3 regions of the Pseudoalteromonas sp. MT33b genome follow, and region 2 is predicted to be linked to each of the others. Evidence: predicted binding sites of a transcription regulator. Region 2 holds the regulator's gene; each other region holds the start of a gene.

The links. The regulator MetJ, encoded in region 2, represses methionine synthesis genes. The targets are predictions, from matches to a motif close to TAGACGTCTAGACGTCTA.
Positions count from the first base shown of each region.
Region 1: metK (methionine adenosyltransferase) is a predicted target of MetJ. The motif match lies at 3,877-3,894, and genes of this name have one in related genera.
Region 3: H3302_RS03590 (methylenetetrahydrofolate reductase) is a predicted target of MetJ. The motif match lies at 4,050-4,067, and genes of this name have one in related genera.

Region 1 is NZ_CP059831.1:654,490-661,655, reverse strand. It holds gene H3302_RS03160 (NRAMP family divalent metal transporter) at 1-296, opposite strand, end outside; gene hpf (ribosome hibernation-promoting factor, HPF/YfiA family) at 555-911, opposite strand; gene H3302_RS03150 (pyrimidine/purine nucleoside phosphorylase) at 1,094-1,405, opposite strand; gene tkt (transketolase) at 1,737-3,728, opposite strand; gene metK (methionine adenosyltransferase) at 3,996-5,147, shown strand; gene H3302_RS03135 (diacylglycerol kinase) at 5,429-5,833, opposite strand; gene H3302_RS03130 (START domain-containing protein) at 6,088-6,588, opposite strand; gene H3302_RS03125 (CYTH and CHAD domain-containing protein) at 6,554-7,166, opposite strand, start outside.
Region 2 is NZ_CP059831.1:3,111,541-3,118,706, forward strand. It holds gene metL (bifunctional aspartate kinase/homoserine dehydrogenase II) at 1-1,349, opposite strand, end outside; gene metB (cystathionine gamma-synthase) at 1,354-2,619, opposite strand; gene metJ (met regulon transcriptional regulator MetJ) at 2,843-3,163, shown strand; gene H3302_RS14075 (malic enzyme-like NAD(P)-binding protein) at 3,286-4,527, opposite strand; gene rpmE (50S ribosomal protein L31) at 5,052-5,267, opposite strand; gene priA (primosomal protein N') at 5,514-7,166, shown strand, end outside.
Region 3 is NZ_CP059831.1:764,463-771,628, forward strand. It holds gene H3302_RS03575 (DUF3019 domain-containing protein) at 1-275, opposite strand, end outside; gene H3302_RS03580 (DUF3581 domain-containing protein) at 812-1,513, shown strand; gene H3302_RS03585 (DEAD/DEAH box helicase) at 1,607-2,842, shown strand; gene H3302_RS03590 (methylenetetrahydrofolate reductase) at 3,048-4,004, opposite strand; gene H3302_RS03595 (pitrilysin family protein) at 4,262-7,147, shown strand.

The DNA of each region.
Region 1 (7,166 bases), 1.1 Mb from region 2:
GTGATCGGCAGTGCGTAATGTAATAGGCTGGCTGTTAAAAGTAGTACCCCTGCGGTATTCACTACTGCAGCCACAATATTTAACGCAATAAAACTGTAAAAGTAACCCGGCCCTTTTTGCTTGTAGCCCTCAACTAAACTTTGTTTAGTTGCAAGGGTGTATTCCATACCAAATCGAAAGAATGGGTACTTAAGTACATTCACAACAATGATTAGCCAAAATAGTTGCCAGCCAAATAACGAGCCAGCCTGCGTCGACGCCACCAAATGTGAGCCACCAATCGCCGCTGTGGCCATTAATATGCCAGGGCCAAGTGCATTAAGTTTAGATTGCCAATGTGATACTGCTGATTGCATATGCTTTATGTGTTTTATTCTTAGTTACAAGCAACTTACAGCGTTTTAGATGAGATTGGAAGACACTCCTCGCTTCTGAGTTCTAGGATTAAGTTGTCAGTTTATAAAACCAAAAAAGCCAAACATATTTATGTTTGGCTTTCTCTTGTTCGAGGTTTTGCGCTAAATTTTTGTGGCTAACACTTAGCGTCTAATTTATTAGCTTAAATTCATTTCTTGAATAATCTCATGGGCGATTTCCGGCGTTGTGCTCACCGGTTTTTCATGTAGTTTAGCTTTCATTTGCCCTTTACGATGTTTTAGCGATGCATCGAGTTTTTTAGCTGCATTTGCAAGTGCTGGGTACATCACTTCATCTTCTCCTTTAACTGATAAACGTGCACCTTCATAAATAGTGCTGATCTCAGCTTGATACTTGTGATGTTCTTTTGAAAGAATAATATCGAGAGATATTAACGATGGAAAATGGCTAGCAATTTTTGAGAATTTCTCGTTGATATGAGCTCTAACAGCCTCAGTAACGTCAACATGATGACCAGAAATATTAATCTTCATAGGGTATCCTTTTTTCTTGTTACCTCATAGTTAGTATTGGGGGCGATTTGAATTAACACAAGCGAAAATCAAAGATAATTAGTAATTGATTGTAACCACACATGATTTAGATCATGCTCTGCGGATAAAATATGCAAAAGCCCGTATTACACGGGCTTTATAGAAAGGTTATCAACTGCTCATTAAGTGTACGAGCAACAATAATCAGCAAAGTCAGTTACTTTTACGCGGAAGGTAACGTTGGCGTCTACATTAAACGAATCTCCAGCCTTCATGGCTTGCCACTCAGTTTCGCCTGGCAGTAACACTTGCCACTCTCCCGCAAGTAACTCCATGTGCTCTTTTTGATTTGTGCCAAACTCAAATTCTCCTGGTTGCATAAAACCTAATGTTTTAGTACTGCCATCGGCAAAAAGTACAACACGGCTCGAAACTTTACCATCAAAATAGACATTCGCTTTTTTTACAACACTTACACTGTCAAACTGAGTCATACTCACTCCTGTTATGTTTTATAATCTTCTTTATTTCAGCCTGCCCGAATTTTAAGTAAGCAGCAACTGAAGATTATTCAATTAACCTCTATATGTGAGCTGATTTTTTATTATCTTTTATACACTGAGCAATTAAAAAAACAAAGAGAGTGCCTATGTGTTCACCAAAACACTAATAACGCCCCCTACGGTATTAAGTACCCAAGTAGCAGTGATAATTATTGCTGATCTGTCGGGTATGTATCGAATCTTTTGACTGGCAGCAAAAATCCATAAAAAAGCCCGCGCAGTGCTAAGACCGCGCGGGCTTTTAAATTTTAGCGACTAAAGCTTAGAACAAAGCGTTTGCTTTGTTTACGATGTTTTCAACCGTGAAACCAAAGTGCTTGAATAACTCACCAGCAGGTGCTGACTCACCAAATGTCGTCATACCTACTACTGCGCCATTTAGGCCTACGTATTTGTACCAGTAGTCTGCAATGCCCGCTTCGATAGCTACGCGGCGTGTTACGCTTGCTGGTAATACGCTTTCTTTGTAGGCTGCGTCTTGCTCATCAAACAAGTCAGTTGAAGGCATAGAAACCACACGTACTTTTTTGCCTTGTGAACGAAGCTCTGCAGCGGCGTCTTGTGCAAGCTGTACTTCTGAGCCCGTTGCAATAAGGATAAGCTCAGGCTCACCATCGCAACTCAGTACGTAACCACCTTTTTTCACATCGCTTAACTGTTGTGCAGTACGCGTTTGTTGCTCAAGACCTTGACGTGTGAAGATCAATGACGTTGGGCCATCTTTACGCTCAATCGCTTGTTGCCATGCAATTGCAGACTCAACTTGGTCACACGGACGCCAGTTAACAAGGTTAGGCGTTAAACGCATGCTTGCAATTTGCTCTACTGGTTGGTGCGTAGGGCCATCTTCACCCAGACCAATTGAATCGTGCGTGTATACAAAAATGCTTGGTTGCTTCATTAATGCAGCCATGCGTACCGCATTACGCGCGTATTCCATAAACATTAAGAATGTTGCGCCGTAAGGAATAAAGCCTTTGTGCAGTGCAATACCATTCATAATTGCCGACATACCAAACTCACGTACACCGTAGTAGATGTAGTTACCGCTTGCGTCGTCTGCTGTTACGCCTTTTGAACCATCCCAAATTGTTAAATTTGAACCAGCAAGGTCAGCTGAGCCGCCCATAAACTCTGGTAATAATGGACCAAATGCATTCAGTGCATTTTGTGAAGCTTTACGTGTTGCAGGGTTTGCAGGGTTTGCTTGCAGCTCTTCGATGTACGCTTGTGACTTTTCAGCCCAATCTGCTGGCAATTCGCCATTTGTACGACGCTTAAATTCTGCTGCTAGCTCTGGGTGTGCATTTGCGTATGCCGCAAACTTTTCGTCCCAGTTTGATTCTAGCTGTTGGCCCTTTTCTTTTGCGTCCCATTCGCTGTAGATATCAGCTGGGATTTCAAATGCTTCGCCTGTCCAGCCTAAGAACTCACGTGCCGCTTTGATCTCATCATGACCAAGTGGAGCACCATGACAGTCATGACTACCCGACTTATTAGGTGAACCGTAACCAATCACTGTTTTACAACAAATTAATGATGGCTTGTCGGTAATGCTACGTGCTTCTTCGATTGCTGCGCGGATGGCCTCTGGGTTATGGCCATCAACATCACTCACTACGTGCCAGCCATATGCTTTAAAACGTGCAGGTGTGTCGTCGCTGAACCAACCTTCTACTTCACCGTCGATAGAGATGCCGTTGTCATCCCAAAACGCAACAAGTTTACCCAGGCCTAATGTGCCCGCTAATGAACAGGCTTCGTGAGAGATACCTTCCATTAAACAGCCATCACCCATAAACGCGTAGGTAAAGTGATCAACGATGTCGTGGCCTTCACGGTTAAATTGAGCAGCAAGCGCTTTTTCAGCAATTGCCATACCTACCGCATTTGTGATCCCTTGGCCTAATGGGCCCGTAGTGGTCTCAATACCTGGTGCATAGCCATACTCTGGATGCCCTGGTGTTTTTGAATGCATTTGACGGAAGTTTTTAATTTCTTCAAGTGGTAAGTCGTAACCACTTAAATGTAGTAGAGAATAAATCAGCATCGAACCGTGGCCATTTGAAAGAATAAAGCGATCACGGTCTGCCCACTCTGGGTTCGTCGGGTTGTGCTTTAGATAATCGCGCCATAGTACTTCTGCGATATCTGCCATGCCCATAGGGGCTCCAGGGTGGCCAGAGTTGGCCTGTTGTACTGCGTCCATTGATAAGACGCGAATAGCATTTGCAAGTTCTTTGCGAGATGGCATGAATTCTCCTACCTTTAATGTATTTGCGCTGGTTGTTTGTTAAGCCCCATTCTTACTTATTGTATGGGTGCAGTGCAATTAAAAATCCGTATTAAATGGGTCTATTACCACTGTTTATTAAGAACGAAATGTTATTAGTAATTTAAAATAGACGTCTAGGCGTAAAATAACTATGCAAACATAATTGTTTTAGATAAAATACGCCCCTTAATTTTTTAGCGCTATTACCGACGTTAGTGAAGCGCAATATTTGTGAGCAGAAATACAATGGCAAAACATTTATTTACTTCTGAATCTGTATCTGAAGGTCATCCGGATAAAATCGCGGACCAAATCTCTGACGCGGTTCTAGATGCTATCTTAGAGCAAGATTCTCATGCCCGTGTTGCATGTGAGACTTACGTTAAAACTGGTATGGTTATGGTGGGTGGTGAAATCACTACTAGCGCGTGGGTTGATATCGAAGAAATTACACGTAAAACTGTACGTGAAATCGGTTACACGCATTCAGACATGGGTTTTGATGCTGACTCGTGCGCAATCCTAAACACTATCGGTAAACAATCTCCAGACATCAACCAAGGTGTTGACCGTGCACGTCCAGAAGACCAAGGCGCGGGTGACCAAGGTTTAATGTTTGGTTATGCATGTAACGAAACAGACGTTTTAATGCCTGCACCAATCACGTATTCACACCGTTTAGTTCAGCGTCAAGCGCAAGTTCGTAAAAGCGGTGAGCTTAACTGGTTACGCCCAGATGCAAAATCACAAGTAACATTTGCATATGAAAATGGTAAGCCGGTAGGTATTGATGCTGTTGTTCTTTCAACGCAACACTGTGATTCAATCTCACAAAACGACCTAGTAGAAGCGGTAATGGAAACCATCATTAAGCCGGTTCTTCCAGCAGAGCTTATCTCTAGCGCAACGAAATTCTTCATCAACCCAACTGGCCGTTTCGTTATCGGTGGCCCAATGGGTGACTGTGGTCTGACTGGTCGTAAAATCATCGTTGATACATACGGTGGTATGGCGCGTCACGGTGGTGGTGCTTTCTCAGGTAAAGATCCATCAAAAGTTGACCGTAGCGCTGCATACGCGGCACGTTACGTTGCTAAAAACATGGTTGCTGCGGGTCTTGCTGACAAGTGTGAACTTCAAGTTTCTTACGCTATCGGTGTTGCAGAGCCAACATCTATCAGCATCGAGACATTTGGTACAGGTAAATTAGAAGAAGCACGTCTAATCGAATTAGTGCGTGAGCACTTCGACCTACGCCCTTACGGCTTAATCCAAATGCTTGATCTTGAGCGTCCTATCTATCAACCGACTGCCGCTTATGGTCACTTCGGTCGTGAAGAGTTCCCTTGGGAGCGTACAGACAAAGCAGACGCACTTCGCGCAGCTGCTGGCCTGTAATAGGGTATACAGACTGAAAAAGCGCCATTTTGGCGCTTTTTTTGTGTTTAATTTTTTACTCTAAATTTTTATACCATTGCGCTTAAATAAGTGGTCTATTTTTAGGCAATAAAACCGCATTGATAACAAGGCAAAAATTTAGTTATTTAGTTGTTCTCGGCAATTGCTCCTGCATTGCTCTACCTCCTGCATCCATGCTGTCGTAAATCAGATATTTTTAACGCAGATAGCGACTGGTTTCATCGCTCAAAATGATTAAGTATTATTGCGATTGGTATTAATTACAGTAACATCATTATCTTTTCATACACCGCCACCAGCCAAACCAGTGCTAAAATAACCAATGACAAGGTCACCGCTGCCGAGGCCATATCCTTTGCGCGCCCAGACAGTACATGATATTCAATCCCCACTCTGTCAGTCAGCGCTTCGATGGCCGAATTGAGTAGTTCAACAATCAACAGTAATAAATACGGAATAAACAACACGAGCCAATGAGTCAGTGACTGCGCCAGAAAAACCGATAACGGTAATAAACACACCCCTAAATAAATTTCTGAGCGAAAAGCTGACTCTTCTTTAAATGCGGCCTTAAAACCTTTAATTGAGCACCTTGTGGCTTTTAAAATACGTCCAATACCAATGCCGTTGGGTTTATTGACCAAGGGGATTTTGGGTTCTTTCATGCTGTTCCTAGTACGAATAAACTTCGCAGATAATATTCATAAATACCTAAAATGTCATCTTCGCTTTACTAAGATAAGCACTTTCCTGGCACACTTGGGGGATTTGTCCGTGAAAACGCATTCATTTTTAGCTGTTCACGCAATGCTTGTAATGACTTAAACACACTTTTTAAAGATACTTTATTACTTAACCAATGCGGAATAGCACCGCTTGGGTCTGCATACGCTTGGTGGGTAATCAGTAAGTTATTTTGCTATTGCTCTAAGCGCCAATAAGCGGTGAGCTCTTTAATACGCACCACCCCTTTTACCAAGGGTTTAACGTGGGGCTGGCTGGTAATTTTAAGCTCGGTTTTATTATCGCTTAAGGTGTGATAGCAAGAGTAGCTCACTAAATCACGATCAGAAACCGGCCAAGGCGAGTTAAAGCGCGTATAAACGAGCGTCTCTGCGGGGCTAAGCCGCTCTATTAAGGTTACACTTTGAACATTTTCGAGCCAATTTGGCGCGTTGTCGGTGTCGCTAAGTAAGGCCATAAAGTCATCTGCCTTGGTATCTTCAACAACCACAGATGCGTTAATTTCGATAATGCCACTGTCATGTTTTTGATACGTGACCTTTATACCTTCTTGCTGCTTGTAAGTATGCCATTCTATTGGGGTCGCGACAGTTGAACAACTAAACCACGCTAACCCAATGAATAGCCAACGATTCACAGATTTATAACCAGTAGGGATCAGTATTGAATGAGGCATGACGACTTTGTTCCATGGCGCTCACTAAAAACTCTGACTTTTGCTCGAGCCACGTTTGAATCTTTGCTAATTCCTGATCGTCTTGTCCTGCACACAACTGCTTTAAATACTCAAGAGTACTGAGCTCGTAAATACCATGCGAAATATCTAACCAAGGAATACGAAACTCGCTTCTGTCGTCTTTATTAAATAATGCCCCCAAACAGTTACCACTTAACAGAGAGTTTTCTAGACGAGTACGCAACGATAAATAGTCTTTATCACTCAGTGCTTGTTGTTCAGGAATAAGCTCATGCATATCGTGCCAATCTTTTGCAAATAAGCGCTTGGCTATATCTGCTACTGGTTTTTCTGCTGCTTGGAACTCTGCCTGCCCCCACGACTTACGCCATTGCTTTTCAATCAACCAGGTGGTCAATTGCAACAGCAAACGGTTGTAACGGGTGCTGTGAAATAACGCTTTTACATCGTCAATACTCGGCTGAAGCTCTTTTAGGTCGTTAATCACTTGAGTTAGCTCTGGTGCGCTATTAATTTTTTTATAATAGGCGTGACGTTTTGAGGTATAGGTTTTTAAC
Region 2 (7,166 bases):
AACTGAGCCTGTAACTGTGATAGAAAGACTTCACCAACATTACCCAGCCCAGCCACGATAATAGCCAGTTCTTGACCCTTGTTGACCAATTTATCATGCAACAGGGTCAGTACATCGCTGTCTATAGCTTGATCGTTTAGTAGCAACACATACTGCTGATCTTGTTGTACAAAGCGTGGATGAATACTTTGCTCTTTAAGGAGCGAAATTGCTTGTTCAGCTAACTGGCTCACATCGCTACTTGGTGCCACAACCGCGCAGCCGCTTAAATTAGATTCAACAATATTAGCCCGCCCAGCAAGGTGACTCACCACTTGATGAGTACTGTGCCCTGGTACCAGCAAATAGGTATCACCTTCTTTCACAAAATGATGCAAACTGTGCTGAATTAGCTGACTCAGCTCCCCCACTTCACCTGTGCTTAGCGTATCAACACGCAGTAAATCGATATTATCTAAGGTCGTAATAAAACGCTTCGCCTTGCTATACCCTTCTTTTACAACCTCAGTTGGGCTGGCATCACAATCAAAGCTACTTCTTACAACAAGTTTAATGTCGCTGTCTTTAAGCGGTGATAAGGTTTTTGCATGTAAAACAGGGTTACCTAAGCGAGCCAATAAATTAGCTTGCTCTCGGCACACTTTTGCGTATTTAACGGCGTTTTTCACCTTACGAGGGTCTGTACTGAATACACCTTGGGTATCAGTCCAAATAGACACTTGCTTGGCAAAGGTATAGCTTGCTAACAAGGTCGCACTGTAGTCACTGCCATTACGACCCAGTGTTACCGTCTTACCCTGACAATCTGCAGCGATAAAGCCTGTCACCACATTGATCTTTACTTTACTGATCGCATCGGTGCATTGCTGTTGATTCTTTTGATGCAATAGTTGGCCATCATTTAATGTAAATAACTGCCGTGCATCCACATCCTGTGCTGCCACACCCAGCTGATTTAGATAGCCCGCTAATAAACGCGCAGACCATACTTCTCCATGTGCTAGCAACACGGCTTCTTGTAGTTGCTGTTTAGCAATAAGTATATTTAATAGCGCCAGCTCATCTTTTAATTGTGCCAATGCCTGCTGCTTGTTTTTTGCTACTAACAGCTGCTCTATTAAGGCGCGCTGATTATTATCAATCAGCAATAAAATATCACTAACCGCTTGGTTATCTTGCTGTTGATAACTTTGCCAAAGTTTTACCAAGGTGTCGGTTGTTTTGCCCGATGCAGACACCACCACACAATCACCTTGCTGCGTATTTGCTAAAACAATATTTGCCACAGCATGATAACGCTCTGCAGAGCTTAAGCTTGAGCCACCAAATTTATGAACAATATTTACCATTTTTCTACCACAATGCCGTATGTGCTGGCGTTAACTTAAAAGTGCTGCTTTGTTGCGTATTGGCTTGCGTGTGCGTTTGCTTCGCGTTGCTCTGAGTGGCTTGCTGCCCCTGACCTGGTTTAACTAAATTGAAAACACGGTCTAAATCGGCAATTAAATCTTTTACATCCTCAATGCCAACAGAGATACGAATTAACGTATCACCCACCCCTGCTTCTAAGCGAGCTTTTGCCTCCATTCCAGCATGAGTCATGGTCGCAGGGTGACAAATTAAACTCTCAACGCCCCCCAATGATTCGGCTAAGCTAAACTCTTTAAGGCCTGTTAGAAAAGCCGCAGCATCATTAATGTCGCCTTTAATATCAAAACTCACCATGCCACCAAAACCGCGTTGCTGTGCTTTAGCGAGCGCATGCTGAGGATGAGAAGCGAGACCGGGATAATATACTTGGCTCACAAACGGTGAATCTTCTAAATATTCTGCAATTGCAAACGCATTCTCTTGGTGCTGTTTTAAACGCACATTTAAAGTGCGTAAACCACGCAGAGTAAGATAACTATCAAACGGTGCACCCGTAATACCAATATTATTTGCCCACCAAGCCAGTTCATCACCCAACTCTTGCGTTGCTGCAATAACAGCACCGCCAACCACATCAGAGTGACCGTTAATGTATTTAGTCGTTGAATGCACGACTATATCAACACCAAACTCAATCGGGTTTTGCAAGGCCGGCGATAAAAACGTGTTATCAGCCGCAACAAGTGCACCGGATTGTTTAGCAATGGCGGTAATCGCTTTAATATCTGTTAGGCGTAAAATGGGGTTACTGGGTGTTTCAATCCAGATCAGTTTAGGTTTTATCGCTAAGATTTCTTGGTGATTTTCAGCTTTTGTTAAATCAAGCACTTTTAGTTTCAGTAAACCGCGCTTCTCTAATGAGGTAAATAAACGATAGCTACCGCCGTAACAGTCATGTGGAATAACCAAGGTATCATCGCTATTCAAAAGCTGTGTCGTTAAGTGAACAGCCGCCATGCCTGTCGCAGTAATAATGCCTTTAGCTCCGCCCTCTAGTTCAGCGAGTGTTTCGGCTAAAATATCACGGTTAGGGTTACCACTGCGGCCATAGTCATATTGGCGCTTAGTATCAAAATCAGCGAACGAATAAGTGGTTGATAAGTAAATTGGTGGAACGACTGCACCGTGGTGTTTATCGGCTTCAATGCCATGACGAACAGCAATCGTCGCTTTATTTTTTTCACTCATTTCATCACCTACTTAGAATTGGATGTTTAGACGTCTAAAAGGTTAGATGATCAAATATGAGAAGTCAAAGCATTTATCGCCATTACATAGAAGTTTATACATTTACACGACTAGATGGCTAAATAACTAGTATTTGACTATCTTTTTTAAAGCGATAGAATTTCCGCATCTTGCGCTGTGGATAAGGCGTAAACAACTGACAACCGAGGCAACGAAACAACTTATGGCTAAATGGAACGGTGAATACATTCACCCATATGCAGAACACGGTAAAAAATCAGAGCAAGTAAAAAAAATTACCGTATCAATTCCGCTGAACGTATTAAAAGTATTAACTGATGAGCGCACGCGTCGTCAGATTAATAATCTTCGTCATGCCACTAACAGTGAGCTACTGTGCGAAGCCTTTTTACACGCTTTTACAGGTCAACCATTACCGAATGATGACGACCTTCGTAAAGATAACCCTGAAAAAGTACCTGAAGAAGTAAAAAGAATTATGCAAGAAATGGGGTTAGATATCCCCGTACTTGATTCAGAGTAAATATTTCGGCCACCGGATCGTAGCCGATTTCTCAGACATAAAAAAACTCAGCCTTGGCTGAGTTTTTTATTTGCAGTTAGTTATACCTACCCGCTTAATCAAACGAATAGGTACCTAATTATTTAACGCATGTAGTTTTCTGGCATGTCAATTTGCGCCACACCAGACTCAACGGCTGCTTCTGCAACAGCACGTGCAATACGTGGTAATAAGCGTGGGTCCATTGGTTTTGGAATAATGTACTCAGCACCAAACTCAAGTGAATCAACACCCGACGCCTTAAGCACTTCGTTAGGCACAGGCTCTTTCGCAATACTACGAATAGCATGCACCGCTGCAATTTTCATTTCATCATTGATTGATGTCGCACGCACATCAAGCGCACCGCGGAAAATGAATGGGAAACACAATACATTATTAACCTGATTAGGGTAATCAGAACGCCCTGTTGCCATAATTAAATCATTACGTGCACCGTGTGCAACAGCTGGCGCGATTTCTGGATCAGGGTTTGAACATGCAAAAACCACCGGCTTATCTGCCATCAGTTTTAAATCTTCAGCGGTTAATAAGTTAGGGCCAGATACACCAACAAATACATCAGCATCGGCTATCACATCTTGCAAAGTGCGCTTATCGGTATTGTTAGCAAATAGCAATTTATACTCGTTTAAGTCATCTCGACGTGTATGGATCACGCCTTTGCGGTCAAGCATATAAATGTGCTCACGCAATGCACCACATTTAATAAGTAGTTCCATACATGCAACCGCTGCTGCACCGGCACCTAAACACACGATAATCGCGTCTTCGATATCTTTACCCTGTACTTCAAGCGCATTTAGCATGCCTGCTGCTGTTACGATTGCAGTACCATGTTGGTCATCGTGGAAAACAGGGATGCTACAACGCTCAATAAGCGCTTTTTCAATTTCGAAACACTCTGGCGCTTTAATATCTTCTAGGTTGATACCACCAAACGTATCGGCAATATTTGCAACAGTATTAATGAAGTCTTCTGTCGTGCGGTGTTTTACTTCGATATCTATCGAGTCTAAACCTGCAAAGCGTTTAAATAAAAGTGCTTTACCTTCCATCACAGGTTTTGATGCAAGCGGACCTAAATTGCCTAAGCCTAAAATTGCGGTACCGTTTGAAATAACCGCAACCATATTACCTTTGCCGGTGTATTTATAGGCATTTGCTGGATCGGCTGCTATCTCACGGACGGGCTCTGCGACACCTGGACTATATGCTAGAGCGAGATCATTAACCGTTTCTGCTGGTTTAGTTAGTTCTACACTAATTTTACCTGGAACGGGGTGAGCGTGGTAATGTAATGCTTGTTCACGAAAATCTGACATAACGCGATAGTATCCTGCAATAAGTTAAAAAGTGAGAGGGCTTGCATCTGTACGATACCTGTAATATATAAAAATTCCAAGTATTATCAGGTCTATCCTGTTATATGCTATATCGCTTAATTTTAAAGGATTTCCCAACAATTTCTGCACATAGTTTTAATTCACAACAGATAAAAATTCATCTATTTGTGGCCATTTAAGCACCTGTTTTTGTATTTTATAGGCACGAACACAGCAAATAACCGAAACTTAGCAAAATGAGCAACTTTAACGAACTTAACAGCATTTATAGGTGAAGTTCATATAAATTGTTACTTTTTACAACTTTTGGAATCATTTATATCATTCAAAATATAGCGAAGGGATCACTATTTGTCTGCATTATTAGCGATATATTGGGCATAACAAGCAGAAATAGTTATGCACATAAAGCGTGTAGGCATGGGATATAAAAAAGAATGGGTCTGAATTTCAGGCATAAAAAAAGCACCCAAAGGGTGCTTCTTTCAACTAAACAGCAGATATTACTTCTTGCTGCTAAGTGCACCGAAGCGCTTGTTGAAACGATCAACACGGCCGCCAGTGTCTAAAATCTTTTGCTTACCAGTGTAAAACGGGTGACACTCAGAACATACGTCTAAGTGGATGTCTTTACATAAAGTAGAGCTAGTTTCGAATTTGTTACCACATGAACAAGTTGCAGTGATAGCTTCGTACTTAGGGTGAATACCTTCTTTCATAGGAACCTCTAGTTAAGGCCGCATCGCTCTCCAAACCCGAAGTCTGGCACCATACGTCGTTAATACAATTAATAGGTCGCGTATTTTATAGCTCAAGCAGCCTCTCGACAAGCTTTAAATTCATCTTTAGCTAAAAAAATAAACAAGTCATCAAACGTTCAGTATTTGTTGGTAGGTTTTTAGCACTAATTTTAGTACATTAGCAACACACGCTATTTTTTCTATTCTTAATTCAGTTGAGTTGTTATGCACTTTGTAGAAGTTGCCATAAAAGTCCCTTTACAGCGTACCTTCGATTATAAAGTTGAGCAGCTGCTACATAGCCCTGAGCTGCGAGTAGGCATGCGTGTGCGTGTGCCTTTTGGCTCTCAAAAAAAGATAGCAGTCGTACTGGCAATCAAAACCAGTACCGATGTACCCGAAGATAAAATTAAAGCCATTATTGATGTTATAGACGATGCCCCTATTTTATCTGAGCAACACTTAGCACTGCTAAAATTTACTGCTCGCTATTACTGCTACCCACTTGGTGAAACAATTCATACAGCGCTTCCAGCGGCACTACGCCAAGGTGAATGCCCAGACAAAACCAGTATAAATATGGTTGAACTCACCGACAAAGGTGCAAAATTACCTTCACTCAAAGCAAAAACACAACTTAATTTGCTGAAGCAGCTAGCGCAGTCAGGCAAGTCATCTTTAACCGAATTAAAAGCACTCGGCTTTAATAAAAAAACCATTGATAGCTTGCTCGAAAAAGAACTCATTAAACAGTTTATCGAACATGATAACCAATGGCAGCAACGCGCCCCAACAATTGGCAGTAAACCAACCCTAAACAAAGAACAAGCCGTTGCATGCACAACGATTAATCAAGCAAGTGGGTTCACCTGTTTTTTACTTGAAGGCGTTACCGGCAGTGGTAAAACAGAAGTGTATTTACAGTGCCTTGAAGAGGTTCTAAAAAAAGGCCAGCAAGCACTGGTGTTAGTGCCCGAAATTGGGCTAACACCACAAACCGTTAATCGTTTTCGCCGTCGCTTTCCCGATACCCCTATTATGCTTTGGCATTCAGCATTAACCGACAACGAGCGCTTGCAAACATGGCGTTTCTGCGAAAAAGGCAGCTGCGCCATTGTTATCGGCACCCGTTCGAGTATTTTCTTACCTTTTTTATCACTTGGTATGATCATTGTTGATGAAGAGCACGACAGCTCGTTTAAGCAACAAGATACGCTGCGTTATCATGCTCGCGATTTAGCAGCCTACAGAGCTTATCAACAGCAAATACCCTTGATACTAGGTAGCGCAACTCCCGCTCTCGAAACGTTACATAAAGCAATAAATAACAAGTACCAACTATTGAGCTTAACGGAGCGTGCGCAAACCAGCACTGATAACCAATTTCACTTAATGGATATGAAAGGCCAACCCGAACAAGCCGGTATTGCCCATGCAAGTTTGGCCTATATGCGTCAACATCTTGAGCGCGGCAAGCAAGTCATGGTGTTTTTAAATCGACGCGGCTTTTCTCCCACACTCATATGTCATGAGTGTGGCTGGTTAAGTGAGTGCTCACGTTGCAGTACCAGTGCCACATTCCACAAAGCAATTGGACAAATGATCTGCCATCATTGCTCCGAGCAGCATGCAGTGCCCCATCAATGCCCCGATTGTGGCAGCACACAGATTTTTCCTAATGGTAAAGGCACGGAACAAATTGAAGAGTTTTTAGCAGAAACTTTCCCTGATATACCCATTAGCCGCATTGACCGAGATTCAACTCGTCGTAAAGGCAGCTTAGAAAAAGCCCTCGACGACATAAATCAAGGGGGGGCGCGTATTTTGGTGGGCACGCAAATGCTTGCGAAAGGCCATCATTTTGCCGATGTCAGTTTA
Region 3 (7,166 bases), 1.2 Mb from region 2:
TCGGTTTTTATTATAAATTTTTCAATAATTAAGCCGTTTTGTGTATAGCACTGTGTGTACTGTGGGCGTTGTGTTACCTCTAAGCAAAGTTCTTTAAATGGGGCTAACCTAAAGTGAACTTGAATATTAAATTCACATACTTTTTGTTTTGTATCTGTTACACACACAATGGGTGATACTTTAAAAAAAGGCTGGTCTGTACTTTCATCGGCCAGCAAATTTGCTGAAAAGCACAAACATAAAAACAGTAATGACCAGCTTAATCGGTTTATCATTTAACCAAGCCCCTGTTTTCTAAAAGTCTTTTTTTCAAAGTAATATTAACCATTGAACGTTGGTGTAACGTACCTATCTCAATATGAGAGCTCATTTTTATGCCGCTTATTATAATTATGATTATGCAGCCTATGAGTGGCAATTACACGATAAAAAACGTGTTCATCATACCTTATTTACCGTTCCCGCCACAAATAGCACTAAGAACTGCCAGCGCTTTCAGACCTATTTGTGTTATTGTCGCCACTTCTAAGTTAGCGCCTTGTTTTAAAATAGAATCTGAATTTATATTTAGTTAAAATTAATAACTTTTCATTACGCTCTGGCGCTGCTTTAGTGTTCACTATTGTTGTTCATTTGTTAACTGTTGCGTACAAATTGATACAAAGTTCATTTTAGATATAAAAACCAACATTTTAGTAATTGTAGCTAAACTCTCGCTGAGCGTGTGACATATATTTAACAGATTCGACCTCTCCTATAAATTTTTCTGGTAGTATAGGCAGGTTATAAGCAGTTTAAGCAGTGAACAATTATGTTAAGTCCATTTTATCAGCAACATGCTGATTACGTCTCTATTACTCGTGAGCAAGGCTGTCGTTTTGCTAAGTCCGTGGCAGATGACTTTAATCCGTTACACGACAAAGATGCCAAAAAGTTTTGTGTACCTGGCGATTTACTTTTTTCGCTTGTACTCAGCCGTTACGGGATCAGCGAAAAGATGGAATTCACTTTTGCTGGTATGGTTGATGAGACATCAAAGCTCTCTTTTCCAGAAGGCGCCGATGAATTTGATATCACTGATGGCGATAAAGTAATGCTTAAAGTGAAACGTGAGGGTGCGGTCAGTCAATGTCCAGATTTGATCAATAGCTTAATTAAAAACTACGTTGAGTTTTCTGGTACCACTTTCCCGCATGTGATCATTCCATTAATGGGTAAGCAAGATGTAATGATCAATCCAGCACGACCTATGGTTATCTATGAGTCAATGCTCATTAATTTAGACCGACTTGATATTACGTCACCAGCGCTGCAATTCGCGGAGCCTGATTTCACTTATACAGGTAAGCGAGGAAAAATCACCTTACGTTTCGATTTATTAGAAAAAGGTGAAAAAGTCGGGTCAGGCGAAAAGCACATGGTGGTGTCAGGTATTCGTGAATACTGCCAAGCAACCGTGGATGATCTGATTGCGTTTTATAATCAACGCAAAGAAACACTTAAACCTGCATAACGGCAACGCTTGTAAGAAAAGGCGCTAAGGCGCCTTTTTTGTTTTTAGTGTTGCGCGTACAATAGACGTTTTACAGTAATTGTGCACCCTATCATGTCAGTAACCAGCTTTTCAGAGTTAAACCTTGCGCCTGAACTCCTTTCAGCATTGCAAGCAGAGAATTATCACACCCCAACGGCTATTCAAAGCCAAACTATCCCGCTTATTTTAGCCGGGGTTGATGTTATGGGAAGTGCACAAACAGGCACGGGTAAAACAGCTGCCTTTGTTTTACCATTGCTTAATAACTTATTGCGTGAAGAGCCGCTGCCCGAGGCTGTAAAAGTTTTAATCCTGACACCAACGCGAGAGCTTGCACAGCAAGTATTTGCCAGTGTTGAGCGTTATGCAGCTAATACACCTATTAAAGCTGCGCTTGCTTATGGCGGCGCCAGTATTGGCCCACAAATTAAAGCCATTAAAGGTGCGCAAGTTGTGGTGGCTACACCGGGACGATTACTTGATCATGTGATCAAAGGGAGCATTAAATTATCTGCCATTAGTGCCCTTGTTTTTGATGAAGCAGATCGTATGCTTGATATGGGGTTCATTGATGAAATAAAGCGTATTCTTCGTCATGTTCCAAAACAGCGCCAAACCTTACTCTTTTCAGCCACATTTGATGACAGCATTTTTGAGCTAAGTAAACAGTTGTTGAATGATCCTAAGTTAGTTGAGGTTGATAAACGCAATTCGGCTGCTGTTGAAGTTGAGCAGATTGTGTATGCGGTTGATGAGGATCGTAAACGCGAACTCGTTTCACATATGATCGGCATGAAAAATTGGCAACAAGTACTTATATTCACCCGCACTAAACAAACGGCCGATAGTCTGGCAAAAGAAATGTGTAAGGACGGCTTAAAAACGGAGTCTATTCACGGCGATAAAAGCCAGGGGGCGCGAGACAAAGCGCTGCAAAATTTTAAGACGGGTGTCACTCGAGTACTTGTCGCTACAGATGTTGCGGCGCGTGGCCTTGATATCGCCTCATTAAAGTATGTGATTAACTACGAACTACCCTATGTTGCAGAGGACTATGTTCACCGTATAGGGCGGACAGGACGAGCGGGTGAAACAGGGTTGGCCATGTCATTGGTGAGTATTGATGAGCAATGGTTACTGGATGAAATTGATGTTTTATTAGATACACGCTTAACACCACAATGGCTGCCAGGGTACGAGCCTGATTTAACAAAAGAGCCAAAACAAGTCCGAAAAAACACGAATAAGGCACGACGCTCTCGTGACAAAAAACGTATATTAGGGCAAAAAAATCCTAGGCGCCGATAGATTAAGCTGTATCAGTGCTAATTTAAGGGAGCCTAAATTAGCACTAATCAACACGCTAATAGCATAAAGTCGTGTGTACATTAGCTTGGTGAACAAAAGCGTTTAATGAACTGTCATGCTTATCCGCATTTCTTTGCTAGCGACCACGTTTTCTTGTTTTAAAATCGCTGTTAATTAAACGTATTGGTATAAATGCGCACATTATTTAAGCGATTTGTTTTTCAGCTAGGTTTAATTCCATGGTTGCTTTAAGTAAGCGGTAAAGATTAATTGACGCATCAATTTCTTCTTTACGGTTTGTTAAGCTCTCAATATTTAAACCAAGTGGCACCGCTAAATGTGCGCAGCTTTGTAATATGAGGTCAAGATTCTCACGGCAAATGCGTACTGACTCACTCAATGGATTTGCAGAATCAAGCATGCGCCATTTTGTTGCCTCCGGTACAGAGATACCCAGCCACTCCATAAAATCTAACGTTTTCTCACCACCACAGGGTGTAAACGTTAAAATTATACGCTTAGGTGCGATGCCTAACGCTTTGCAGCTACGTGCATAGCTAGTGATTAAATCAATGGTTGCTTGTGCGTTGTACACGGCTTGTGAAATAAAAAACTTACAACCTTGCTCTGTTTTTTCTAATAGACGGTCATGCTCGTTACGTTTGCTTGCATGGCGTTCAGCAATAGTCACACCGCCAAGAAACACATCATTGTCTTGCTTAGCAAGGGTGTTATAAGCATCCGGTAAACTTAGTTTGATATCGCCATGCGAAGATGGGCTACCTACCAAGACTAGGTTTTTTAAATCAAACTCATTACGTGTTTCGTGTAGCCAATCGGTAAATTCAGCTTCACCGCGCTGGGCAACACTTTTGTAGGTAATAACATCTAAATGAGAAAGGCTACGCAACAAATGGCTGTACTCACGTGGGTCTACGGTTTCTTTAAATGGAAACGGACGCGGCTTTTCTGTACGGCTGCTTTCATCTTGAATGTCGTAGATAATGACACCATCGTATTCAATTTCATGAAGGCGACCCAATAATTTTTGTGCAATGGTTTCAAGCATGGCTTTATCAGTGCCTGATTTAGGCGGTGTGGTACCAATCAGGTATACACCCTGATTGGTGTCTTCAATTTTCTCTTGTAGTGATAAAGCCATAATCCTCATTCCAGCTCGTGCCTGCGTCTATGGGAAATAATATAGCAGCCATTTAGACGTCTAGATAGATTTTTCTGTTGAAAGTTTTTCAATGAGCATGAATTTAATTCAAGTTGCTGGTGAGGTGTTATCTTAAATTGACACACCTGTTTACATTAATTGTGCCCTTGACCCTCATATTTTCCAGTACTTTCATGCATAATCAAACACAACTGATTATGAGAAAAATAACTAACAAGTAAAATTAAAGGATCATTATGACATTTAGATTATTAGCGACCAGTGTTGCTGTAACGCTTGCTCTTAGCGGGTGTGCGACGAATTCACAATCAAATATGGTTAAAGAAGTCGAAATAGAACAGGTTGTCAGCCAAGAAGATAACCGTGTATTTAGCCAAGATTACGTTTTAGAAGAACTAGAAAACGGTCTTCGTGTCATGGTGGTAAAAACGGATTACCCCGATGTTGTTTCATTACAAATTCCCGTGTCGGTAGGCTCTCGTAACGAAGTAGAAGAAGGCAAAACGGGCTTTGCTCACTTTTTTGAGCACATGATGTTTAAAGGCTCAGAAAAATTCCCACAAGATGTGTATTCAGATATTTTAAAAAATTCGGGTGTTGATAACCGCGCGTATACTACTAATGATTACACCAACTATCATTTAAATTTCTCAAAAGAGCACCTTGATAAAGTGCTTGAAATTGAAGCTGATATCTTTCAAAACCTCACGTACAGCGAAGAACAGTTCCGTACAGAAGCCTTAACAGTGAAAGGTGAGTACTTAAAAAATAATGCCAGTCCAATTCGTAAATTGCTTTCAGCAGTGCGTAACGAAGCATTTGAGAAACATACTTATAAACACACCACGATGGGCTTTTTTGAAGACATTGAAGCCATGCCAGATCAAATGGCTTACGGGAAAGAGTTTTTCGCAAAATTTTATAAACCAGAATATGTATCGTTGGTCATTGTTGGTGATGTCGACCCTCAAGAAACCATGGCAATGGTGAAAAAACATTGGGGTAACTGGAAAAAAGGTGATTACCAAGCCGATATTCCAGTAGAGCCAAAGCAACAAGCGCCAAAATATATTCATGAGCAAAATGACGGTTTACCAGGCCATTGGTTACTCGTATCGTATAAAGGCACTGCGTGGGATCCAACGCAAAAAGATCGCGCCGCACTTGATTTAATCTCACAGCTTTATTTCTCAAATAACTCAGCGCTTTATCAAGAATTGGTGGTTGATAAGCAAATCGCGAGTCAAATGTTCACTTATAATCCTGATACAAAAGATCCGGGGTTATTGCATGTCTTTGTAAAAGTAGAAAACGAAGCCGATCTTGCAAAAGCACGTGATGCCATTAACCGCACATATGTACAAGCACGCACTGAGCTTGTTGATGCCCAAAAACTGGCAGACTTAAAATCAAATTTAAAATACAGCTTTATCAATGGGCTTGATTCATCGCAATCAATCGCCTCGACACTTGCAAGCTACATGCATTTTGAGCGTGATCCAGAGGTAATCAATCAGCTCTATGCGACTGCCGATAGCATCACCCCAGAAGACATTAAAGCGATAGCGAATAAATACTTTGTTGATTCAAGCCGTACTACAGTGACGATGTCGGCTTTAGATAACGTGGCAGGATTTGAGCAAGAAGTTGACCTAAACGCAGCCGTTGCAAGTACAGAACAAGCGCCAACAGAGCGTCATTTTAAAGTGCTCGATAAAACCAACAGTTCACCATTGGTTGATGTTAACTGGTTATTTAATACCGGTGCCGCGGCCGATCCAGCAGGTAAAAAAGGCGTCGCCGCATTAACGGCAGCCATGCTTGCGAAAGGTGGCTCAGAAACGATGAGCTATAAAGACATTCAAAAAGCGTTATACCCACTCGCGGGTAGCTTTGGGTATCAAATCGATAAAGAGATGATTTCGTTGCGCGGTCGTGTACACAAAGACAATGCGGCACAGTGGTATGCGCTTGTGAGTGAACAATTACTCAACCCAGGTTTTAGAGAAGATGACTTCAAACGCCTGAAAAAAGAGCTTATCGATAGCATTAAAGCGGGGCTTAAAGCATCAAACGATGAAGAGCTCGGTAAAGAAGTGCTTTATCATCAACTGTATAAAGGCCACCCATACGAAAGCTATAACTATGGTGACTTATCTGATCTGGAAGCATTGACGCTTGATGATGTAAAAGCGTTTTACGACAAGCAATTCACACAATCAAAACTAACCGTAGGTTTAATTGGTGCGATTCCAAGCGATGTAAAATCGGCGATGCTAAAAGATTTAACATCGCTGCCAGAAGGCAAAGAAAGCCGTTTAGTAATTCCCGATGCGCCAGCACTGAGTGGTCACCATGCCACCATTGTTGAAAAGTCGGCGCAATCAACAGCCGTGTCGTTTGGTTTCCCAATAGAGACGATTCGTAGTAGTGAAGATTGGACTGCATTATGGCTAGTGCGTTCATACTTTGGCGAGCACAGAAGTTCGAATAGCTTCTTGTATCAGCGTATTCGTCAAACCCGTGGTATGAACTATGGTGACTATGCGTACATTGAATACTTCCCACGTGGTATGTTCCAAACTAAGCCTGATGCGAACTTAGGCCGCTCTGAGCAAATTTTCCAAGTATGGCTGCGTCCATTGCGCTCTAATAACGATGCGCACTTTGCAACCCGTACCGCGTTATTCGAGTTAGATAAGCTTATTAAAAACGGCATCAGCAAAGAAGATTTTGAAGCAACGCGCAACTTCTTAATTAACTTTGTGCCACAAATGGTTGCAAGCCAAGACCGCCAACTAGGCTACGCGCTAGATAGTGAGTTTTATAATACAGAGAGCTTTGTTGACTATGTACGTGGCAAGCTTGAAAAGCTAACACTTGAGGATGTGAACCGTGTTATTCGCGAGAATCTGCAAACCGACAATATTCACTATGTGTTTATTACAGGTGACGGTAAAGACATGCAAAAGCGCTTAGCGTCAGAGCAAACATCGCCTATGGTTTATAACGCAGAAAAACCAGCAGGACTTGTCGCGGAAGACAACGTGATTGCTGATTATAAGCTCGCTATTCCAGCGAAAAATATATCAGTCGTTGATGTAGAAAAGGTGTTTCAATAACACACAATAGAGTGCTCCT